2 regions of the Marinococcus sp. LNHM3E3-2.2 genome follow, and region 2 is predicted to be linked to the other one. Evidence: riboswitches for the same ligand, from Rfam matches in the RefSeq annotation. Region 2 holds a riboswitch; the other holds the start of a gene.

Region 1 (4,418 bases), on a different contig from region 2:
AGTACATATGCAAAATGGTCGATGGCAATGACCTCCTTTATAGGGACTTATAGTAAGAATAGCACGTCAGGGGTGAAACAGAAAGCAGAATGCCTGGAATTTAAATAGAATATGAACAGTAAAGAAAACGGCTTGAGCCTGGCGGGAGCCATAATCAAGCCGTTTTTGAGTTGTTTCAGGGATTTACGTTTCATTGGGCCTTGGAGAAATAAAGCAGAAAATGCCTAAAAGAAGGGCGGAAACCGCTATAGCCCAGTACGTAAACAATAAGCTGACGAGAGTGAGAGTACCGAACCAGATTTGAAAAAAACGGCGTTCGTTCATAGCTTCACCTCTTATGTGGAATTTAGAGCCCGGGATTCATAAGCTGCAGGGCCGCTGAAACAACCTCCGGGCGGCTTCTTTTCCCGTCGGGGTCTGGGCAAGCCCTCCTTCAGCAGTCTCTTTCAGGCTGCCCGGCATGTCGCGGCCGATCGTATGCATCGTCTGAATAACTTCATCGCAGGGGATGCGGCTGGTTATGCCCGCTAAAGCCATATCGGCCGCTGAAAAAGCGATGGAGGTGCCGATGACGTTTCTTTTCACGCACGGCACTTCGACGAGCCCGGCAACCGGATCACATACGAGTCCGAGAAGGGACTTCATTGCTATTGCGGTGGCGTGGGCTGCCTGCTCCGGGGAGCCATGCTGCAGCTCCGTAATCGTGCCCGCAGCCATGGCCGTCGCTGAGCCAATTTCCGCCTGACAGCCGCCTGCCGCGCCGGAAATAAAGGCGTGATTCGCAAATACGTAACCGATGGCACTTGCTGTGAACAGCCCCATCGTCAGGGTGTCATCATCGATGCTGCGGTTATCCTGGAGAGAGACCAGAATGCCCGGTAGTATACCTGCGGACCCGGCCGTGGGAGTTGCGACGATAAGGCCCATTTTTGCGTTGCTTTCCGACGTGGCCATCGCTGCTTCCATCGCCGTGCTGATGACCGGTCCGGATAACGGGTCGGTGTTTTGATTATACTGATGCATCCGGTAAGCATCACCGCCCGAGAGCCTGCTCTCTGTTTCCGTAATGTCACTCACTCCGTCCCGGACCGCCTGCTTCATTACCTGCAGCCGCTCCTGCATGCGTCCGAAAATCTGCTCCCGGGAAAAATTGGAGCGGCGAACCTCACGGCGCAGCATCCACTCGCCAATGGAAATGTCCTGAGCCATGCATTCCTGTACAATACTTTCAATGGTATCGTTCATATAAATGACGCCTCCTTTTTCGTGCGGGCTGCAATCGATAAAATATCCGGACCCGTTCCCAAATTAATGCTGGTGTCATGACCGTTAATTCCATAAATGCAGGCCACTCCGCCGCCGATGGAGGCGCCGGATACGCGGACGGTTTCTATGCCGGACGATGCCTGAAGATGTACAGTGTTCGGGTGGCATCCGCCTGGAGTGCCCGGACAGAACTGGAAGTCGTAACGAAGGCCTTCGTCTTTGGCCAGCGCATACGCACTCCGGACGTTGGTGTCGTGGGCGGATAATCCGAGCAGGCCGCCGATTATGGCTTTGTCCGAGCCGTGTCCCTGATAGGTGGAGGCGAGAGAGCCGTAGAACGTGATTGTCACATCTGTGACCTCTCCCAGCCAGTCGTGCACAAATTTCCCGATCGATACGACCCCCGCTGTGTGAGAGCTCGAGGGACCGACCATAATCGGGCCGATAATATCAAAACAGCTGTCAAACTCCATAGCGATTCCTCCAAATTTGAATTGAAAACGATTACATTAATGCAAAAAAAGACAGAGAAACGGCCTGAATCGCCGTTTCTCTGTCTGTGTGCCTGAAAGATTTCATTCTTTGACAAGAATTTTCTTCTTCGGCAGGTACGCATACCTTCTCCAGAGGTGCATCCTGTACTGGTCCTGGTACCTGAGAGTTTTTTCTTCCCGGCTGGTGGGAAGAATTGCTCCTTCGGTGCTGTAATATTCTACAGGCTCTCCCAATACATTCATCTGCAAAACCAATATTTTGTTACTTTTAGTGTAAACATCCGGTCTGGAAAAGTAAACCTATTTTTTGACAGCTGGCATGAGAGCGATATACTGGATGCAGCCTGTTAGCCTGGAATAATAAACCAATTTACCGAAAGAAATGAAGGGATGCGACTATGAGCGAACAAATTATTCTGCGCCCCGTCATGGCAGAAGATGAAAAAGACATTAATATTCTCCGGCGCCAGCCTTCTGTCATGCATTATACGCTGGGACTCCCTTCGGAGCGAAGAACCTCCAGCCAGTCATTTATTGAAGGGCTGACGGCGAACGATCATGTGATTGTTGCCGAGTACGGCGGCCGGGTCGTCGGTATCGGCTCTCTGGAGGTGCTGAGCGGTAAGCTGCATTACTACGGCATGACTGCCATGGCGGTGCACGATGAGTTTCAGAACCGGGGGATCGGCAGCCGTCTGCTTGATCATCTGCTGGATATCGCCGATAATTATTTAGGCTTATTCCGGCTGGAGCTCGATGTGGTGGAAGAAAACACGCGCGCAGTACAGCTGTATAAAAGCCGCGGGTTTGAACCAGAAGGTACGCTCCGTAAAGCCCATTTTGCCCGTGGCGCGTTTTACAATGTGCTGGTGATGGGCCGGCTGAACACTGCGTTGTTCCCGACAGACTGAGAACCTCGTTGGAAAATTAAGGAACCAGGGAGATTGTCACTTCCAAAAATTAGATTATTATGAAAAAATAGAAAAGAAGAGCTTACAACAAGAGTGATTAAAGGAGTGTATGTATGCAACAGGAACCTGCCGGTTTTGGCAGCAGGCTGCTCGCTATTGTTATTGACGGCCTCCTGCTTTCTTTCCCCATTCTTCTCATTAGTATGCTGGCCATGCTATGGATCAACCCCGATGAAGTGAATGTCGATATATTTTCCGGTGCCGGATCGCTTCTATATTCCATGATTCTGCCGATAGTATGGCAGGGCCAGACGGTCGGGAAGTATGCCATGGGCATTCAGATTGTGAAAATGGACGGAAGGAAGCTTGGCATCGGGGCAATGCTGATGCGCGTGCTCGTAGCTAATATTTTGTACGGAATTACTCTATACATACTGATGATCACGAGTATAATTATGGTGCTTGTCCGTAAGGACAAACGGGCCCTGCACGATTTTCTTGCGGGCACCCGGGTGGTGAAAAAAAGCCGGTAGCTTTACTATCGGGATGGTAACGCCAATCATGCGAGCGGAGGAAATACATGATAAAAAAGATCTTTTCTGCCGGGGCAGCTGGCATATTCATCCTTTTAAGCGCCTGTTCCGTACCTTCTTACTATACGGAGGAAGAGGAAGAGGTCCCTGGAAATATAGAAACGGAATGGGGAGAAGAAGTGCCGCTTCCGTTGTTGAACGATGCACCGGTTTCGAGGGCGCAGATTAACGAGAATGAAGAGGGGGAGCCCGAGGAAGTGGAGATTTGGTACAGCGAGGAAGAAGAGGACGAGCTTCTTCCTTATTTTCAGGACGCGGGCAACCGGCACCGGTATGAAGAGGACTACAGTACACGGCTTGTGTACGGCATCAACAGCAACGACATTCACATTATTTTAAATTACGAAGCGGGCGATCAGATGGTATTCGGCGCTCACGATGACGTGCTCAGTATTGGGGGACGTCCGGTGGGCCGGGATATCCAGAGTGGGCCGATTACGTACACGTTTTACGCGAAGGGAGGCACCTATTCCCTCTCCTATTCAGAAGAGGCCAGGGCGGACACCGACGCGCACCGTGAACAAATTAAAGCCTTTTTACAGAACAGCGGCTAGGTTGAAGTCACGTTGTCTTGAGGAGGGAAGAGCCGTGGACTTGCTTATGGATATGCTGATCGTCGGCGCTCTGCTGATGATTGCTTTCAACATAAAAGCATTTGGTAAACGTTTGCTTCGTGTAAAGAAGAAACAGATGGATGAAGCCGCATATGAGCAGTTGAAAGCCGAAATCAAAGAAGAGCTGAAAAACGAATGGGAAAAATAAGGCAGGGACCTCCGGGTGTCTGCCTTTGTGTTGCTGGCGGCGTTAGTCTGTTTTTACAAAAAGGTACGGCGCGGGCTTTTCTTTTAAGCAGTTATGGTTCATGATTTATAAGAGAGAGATTGAACACTTTGCAAGTTCACGGAGAAAGAAGGAAGGATTTATGCGCCGGAGGACAAAAAACATATTAAGCATGCCGCAGGAATACAATAATCAGTCGCTGAAAAAGGATATGGCTGCGGGCTTTACGATTTTTATTATGATTGTGCCGCAGGGAATGGCCTACGCCGTTCTCGCCGGCCTGCCGCCGGTGATGGGGCTGTATGCCTCGCTGCTTCCGCTTTTAATCTACGCCCTGTTCGGCGGATCAAAGCATCTGGCTATCGGGCCGGTGG
Region 2 (4,418 bases):
GGATTACGTGGGAGTCTATAAGGACGAGGAAGATGCAGAGCGGCAGCGTATTGTAGATGTAAAGGACGTAGACATGGGTGTGCTTTCCTATACATATGGGCTGAACGGCATCGAGGTGCCGGAGGGGCATGAATATGTCGTGAAGAAAATTGATAAAGAACAAATACAGGAAGATGTCGAAGCGATGAGAGATGATGCGGACATCGTAGTCGTCAATATGCACTGGGGAAATGAATACGAGCGCCTTCCGAATGAAGAACAAAAAGAGCTGGGCCAATTTCTTGCAGACCAGGAAGTGGACGTAGTTATTGGTCATCACCCTCACGTGCTTCAGCCGATGGAATGGGTGGAGGGTGAAGAAGGAAATGAAACGCTTGTTTATTATTCTCTCGGCAATTTCTATTCCGGTCAGGATCAGGAATATACCGATACAGGCGGTATTGCTACATTCGATGTGGAAAAAGACGGCGAAGACGTGAAGATTACAGAGCCTGACGTTGATTTTACCCAGGTTGTACCGGGCCCTGAGGATCAGTACACAGTGAAGCCGATGGCCGAAGCAGACCACCCTGCAGAAGGTGGTGAAACCGAAGAGGATCTGCGCGAGCATGTGTATCAATGGATCGAAGAAAACGATTAAAGTACTAACCGTCTGATACTGGGCGGGAATGCATAAATAATTTCATTTACTGTATTAAAATATTAAAAGACCTCTAATTTAAAATCAGAGGTCTTTATTTTTATGCGCCAAACCCATTAATGAAGGGGTTGGAATCCATTTCGGCTTCGATATCGGTGAAGGGGCCGTGGCCGCAGGCTACTATTGTATTTTCCGGGAGTTCAAGCAGCTGCTCGTGAATAGAGGCTAGCAGCGTATCCATGTCACCTCCGTAAAGGTCAGTACGTCCAACACCACCTGAAAACAATACATCGCCGGAGAAGACTGTGTTGGTTTCTTTATGCCAATAGGAAACACTTCCCGGCGAATGGCCCGGTGTATGAAGCCATTGGAATTCAAAGCTGCCGAATTGAAGCGTTCCTTCAGACTGCAGAAGGTGATCCGCGGGCTTTGCAGTAAACGCAGCCTCCGGCATCATGCGTCCGGATCCGTTTTTTTGGGCGTCCCCAGGCCAGTCCCTTTCATGCTCATGAAGATAAACAGGGATATTGTAGGCTTCCCGCACGGCATCAAGCGCACCGATATGATCAAAATGGGCGTGTGTTAACAGAATGACTACAGGACGCATCTCGTTTTCCTGAAGATAGGTGAGCAGTTTATCGGCATCCCCGGCCGGATCAATAATTACGGCGTTTTTATCATTATCGTACAGAACATAGCAGTTTGTCTGCAGTGGTCCCAGTGGAAGCTGTTTCCAGTTCATAGTTTCCCTCCAATTTTTATGCTGATTTTAGTATAAACAATATTACAGTGAGAAGAAATGATTGATCCAAAGTGATAAACGAATGATGGAGTACAATTTATCGGAAATGTTCGGGTTAATTTTTTTCAGCATTGGTTTTTATCTGAATTAGTGATAGAATATGAGCAAATAAAGATGTACATATAATGCGCGGATGATGGTAAGGGGAGAGACTGCCAGGCAGCGCCGAAGGAGCAAGCCGTAACAGGTGAATCTCTCAGGCAAACAGACTCTTACTGGACGCTCCTCTGGAGAGCGCTTCTTTTAGAAGCCACCCACGAAGACACTCTTTCCGTACGACGGAAAGGAGAAACTTTCTGGTTATAGGACAGAGCTTCCATATCTTATGGAGTTCTGTCTTTTTTATGCTTTTTACTGTTTTGATTTTTCAGAAAATAATGATGAGGTGATTTTCTTGGCAGAATTAAAACGAACACCCCTGTATCCGGTATATGAAAAACACGGAGCAAAAACCGTCGATTTTGGCGGATGGGAAATGGCTGTTCAGTTTTCCGGCATCAAAGACGAGCACGAGGCGGTTCGTACAAAGGCTGGTCTGTTCGATGTTTCCCATATGGGTGAGGCGATCGTAGAAGGAGAGGGTGCTGCTGAATTTCTACAGTATATGCTCACAAACAACATAAAAAATGCAGAACCCGGAAAAGCACTTTATACCGCCATGTGTTATGAAGATGGAGGTACGGTTGACGATCTGCTCGTGTACCAGCTCGAAAAAGAAAAATACATGCTCGTTTTGAACGCAGCTAACATTGAAAAAGATCTGGAATGGCTTCGCCGCCACGTAACGAAAAACGTAAGTATTACCGATATTTCGGAAGAAACAGCACTAATCGCTGTACAGGGCCCGGTGGCAGAAACGGTGCTGCAGAAAGTAACCGATGCTTCTCTTGCAGAGATTCTGCCATTTCGGTTTGCTGCCGGTGCTTCAGTCGGAGAAGCAGAAAATATTATCATCTCAAGAACCGGCTATACCGGAGAAGACGGCTTTGAATTATACTGCCGGGCTGAAGAGGCCATCCGAAGCTGGGAGACGATCATGGAAGCAGGAGAATCCGAAGGACTCATTCCATGCGGTCTCGGCGCGAGAGACACCCTGAGGTTTGAAGCGAAGCTGCCGCTCTACGGCCAGGAGCTGAGCGCAAATATTACGCCGCTTGAAGCAGGCATAGGCTTTTGCGTAAAGCTGAAGCAGGAAGATAATTTCATTGGTAAAGAAGCTTTAAAAAAACAAAAAGAAGCGGGATTAAAACGTAAACTTGTCGGGATCGAAATGGTTGATAAAGCAATTCCGCGCCCGGGTTACATGGTACACAATGATGACGGAGAGGAAATCGGCTGGGTAACTACGGGCACTCAGTCGCCGACGCTGAAAGCAAATGTGGGACTTGCACTTCTGAATATTGGATGGACGAATCTCGGTCAGGCTGTCGAAGTGGATGTGCGGGGCAAAGCCAAACGCGCAAAAGTGGCAGCTGTGCCCTTTTATAAACGGGAAAAATAAACAGAGGAGGCACCAGAATGGATTATCGCTATCTGCCGGTAACCGGCGAGGATAAAGAAGAAATGCTTAAAACGATCGGTGTGGATTCGATCGGTGAATTGTTTGAGGACGTACCGGAAAATATTCGCTTTTCCGGAGAAATGAATCTGCCGAAGGCTCTTGGCGAAACGGATCTTCTAAAGGAAATGAAGCGCCTCAGTAACAGAAATACCAGCGTGCAGGACTGCGTCTCCTATCTCGGGGCAGGGGTGTACGAGCATTATATACCGACAGTCGTCGATCATGTGCTCCGGCGCTCGGAATTTTACACGGCATATACTCCGTACCAGCCGGAGATTTCGCAGGGCGAGCTGCAGGCAATCTTTGAATTTCAAACGATGATCAGTGAACTTACGGGAATGGATATTGCTAATTCGTCCATGTATGACGGGCCGACGGCGCTCGCAGAAGCAGCACTGATGGCCGCAAGTGAAAACAGAGGGAGGCGCCGTACCGTTGTCGTCTCTGGAACGGTTCACCCTGAAGCGCTCGATGTATTGAAAACATACGCTGCCGGGCCCGGACTTACAGTGAAAATCGTTCCCGAAAAGGACGGGCATACGGATATGGCTAAGCTTGAAGACATGATCGATGCTGATACCGCAGGAGTGATTGTGCAGTACCCAAACTTTTACGGTACTATTGAAGATTTAGCTGCTGTAAGGCAGGCAGCCGATAAAGAAAACTCGCTGATGATAGTGTCGGCAAATCCCCTTGCGCTCGGCGTTCTGACGCCGCCGGGAAGCTTCGGAGCGGATATTGTGGCAGGAGACGCTCAGCCTCTTGGTATTCCAATGCAGTTTGGCGGACCGCACTGCGGATTTTTTGCCACCACTAAAAAGCATATTCGGAAGGTCCCCGGGCGTCTTGTCGGACAGACGGAGGATGAAGACGGAAGCCGGGGTTATGTACTGACGCTGCAGGCAAGAGAGCAGCATATCCGCCGGGATAAAGCGACATCCAACATTTGTTCAAACCAGGCTCTGAACGCGCTGGCTGCTTCTGTCGCAATGACGGCTCTCGGTAAAAAAGGGCTGAAGGAAACGGCAGAAAGAAATGTTAAAAGTGCTCATTTCTTTAAACAGCTGCTCAAACAAAAAGGCATTGAGCTTGTCCATGAGGCGCCATCGTTTAATGAATTTGTGGTTGACCTCGGCCGTCCAGTGGCAGAAGTGAATGAACAGCTATTCAGGCAGGGGATCATCGGCGGGTATGATTTAGGTGAAGTGTCGGCGGATAAAAAAGGCCAGATGCTCGTATGTGTGACTGAACTTCGCACAAGAGAACAGCTGGAAACCTTTGCCAAACATTTGGAGGTGCTTGTACATGAAACAGCCTAACCAACCGTTAATTTTCGAACAAAGCAAACCAGGGAGGGTAGCGTATTCCCTTCCTGAGACAAATATACCTGAACAAAGCCTGAGCGATATTTTGCC

What was found. Region 2 has a riboswitch for glycine ahead of gcvT (glycine cleavage system aminomethyltransferase GcvT). Riboswitches for the same ligand answer to the same signal wherever they lie in the genome.
Region 1: linked by a shared signal. The riboswitch ahead of ACTRXF_RS02095 (serine dehydratase beta chain) and the one ahead of gcvT (glycine cleavage system aminomethyltransferase GcvT) in region 2 are both predicted to bind glycine.

The regions. Positions count from the first base shown of each region.
Region 1 is NZ_JBQLIC010000001.1:411,701-416,118, forward strand. It holds gene ACTRXF_RS02085 (hypothetical protein) at 184-324, opposite strand; gene sdaAA (L-serine ammonia-lyase, iron-sulfur-dependent, subunit alpha) at 361-1,245, opposite strand; gene ACTRXF_RS02095 (serine dehydratase beta chain) at 1,242-1,739, opposite strand; glycine riboswitch at 1,818-1,895, opposite strand; glycine riboswitch at 1,899-2,003, opposite strand; gene ACTRXF_RS02100 (GNAT family N-acetyltransferase) at 2,159-2,671, shown strand; gene ACTRXF_RS02105 (RDD family protein) at 2,785-3,204, shown strand; gene ACTRXF_RS02110 (hypothetical protein) at 3,252-3,818, shown strand; gene ACTRXF_RS02115 (hypothetical protein) at 3,853-4,026, shown strand; gene ACTRXF_RS02120 (SulP family inorganic anion transporter) at 4,187-4,418, shown strand, end outside.
Region 2 is NZ_JBQLIC010000018.1:2,875-7,292, reverse strand. It holds gene ACTRXF_RS14900 (CapA family protein) at 1-640, shown strand, start outside; gene ACTRXF_RS14895 (MBL fold metallo-hydrolase) at 741-1,382, opposite strand; glycine riboswitch at 1,576-1,664, shown strand; glycine riboswitch at 1,668-1,755, shown strand; gene gcvT (glycine cleavage system aminomethyltransferase GcvT) at 1,837-2,943, shown strand; gene gcvPA (aminomethyl-transferring glycine dehydrogenase subunit GcvPA) at 2,961-4,322, shown strand; gene gcvPB (aminomethyl-transferring glycine dehydrogenase subunit GcvPB) at 4,309-4,418, shown strand, end outside.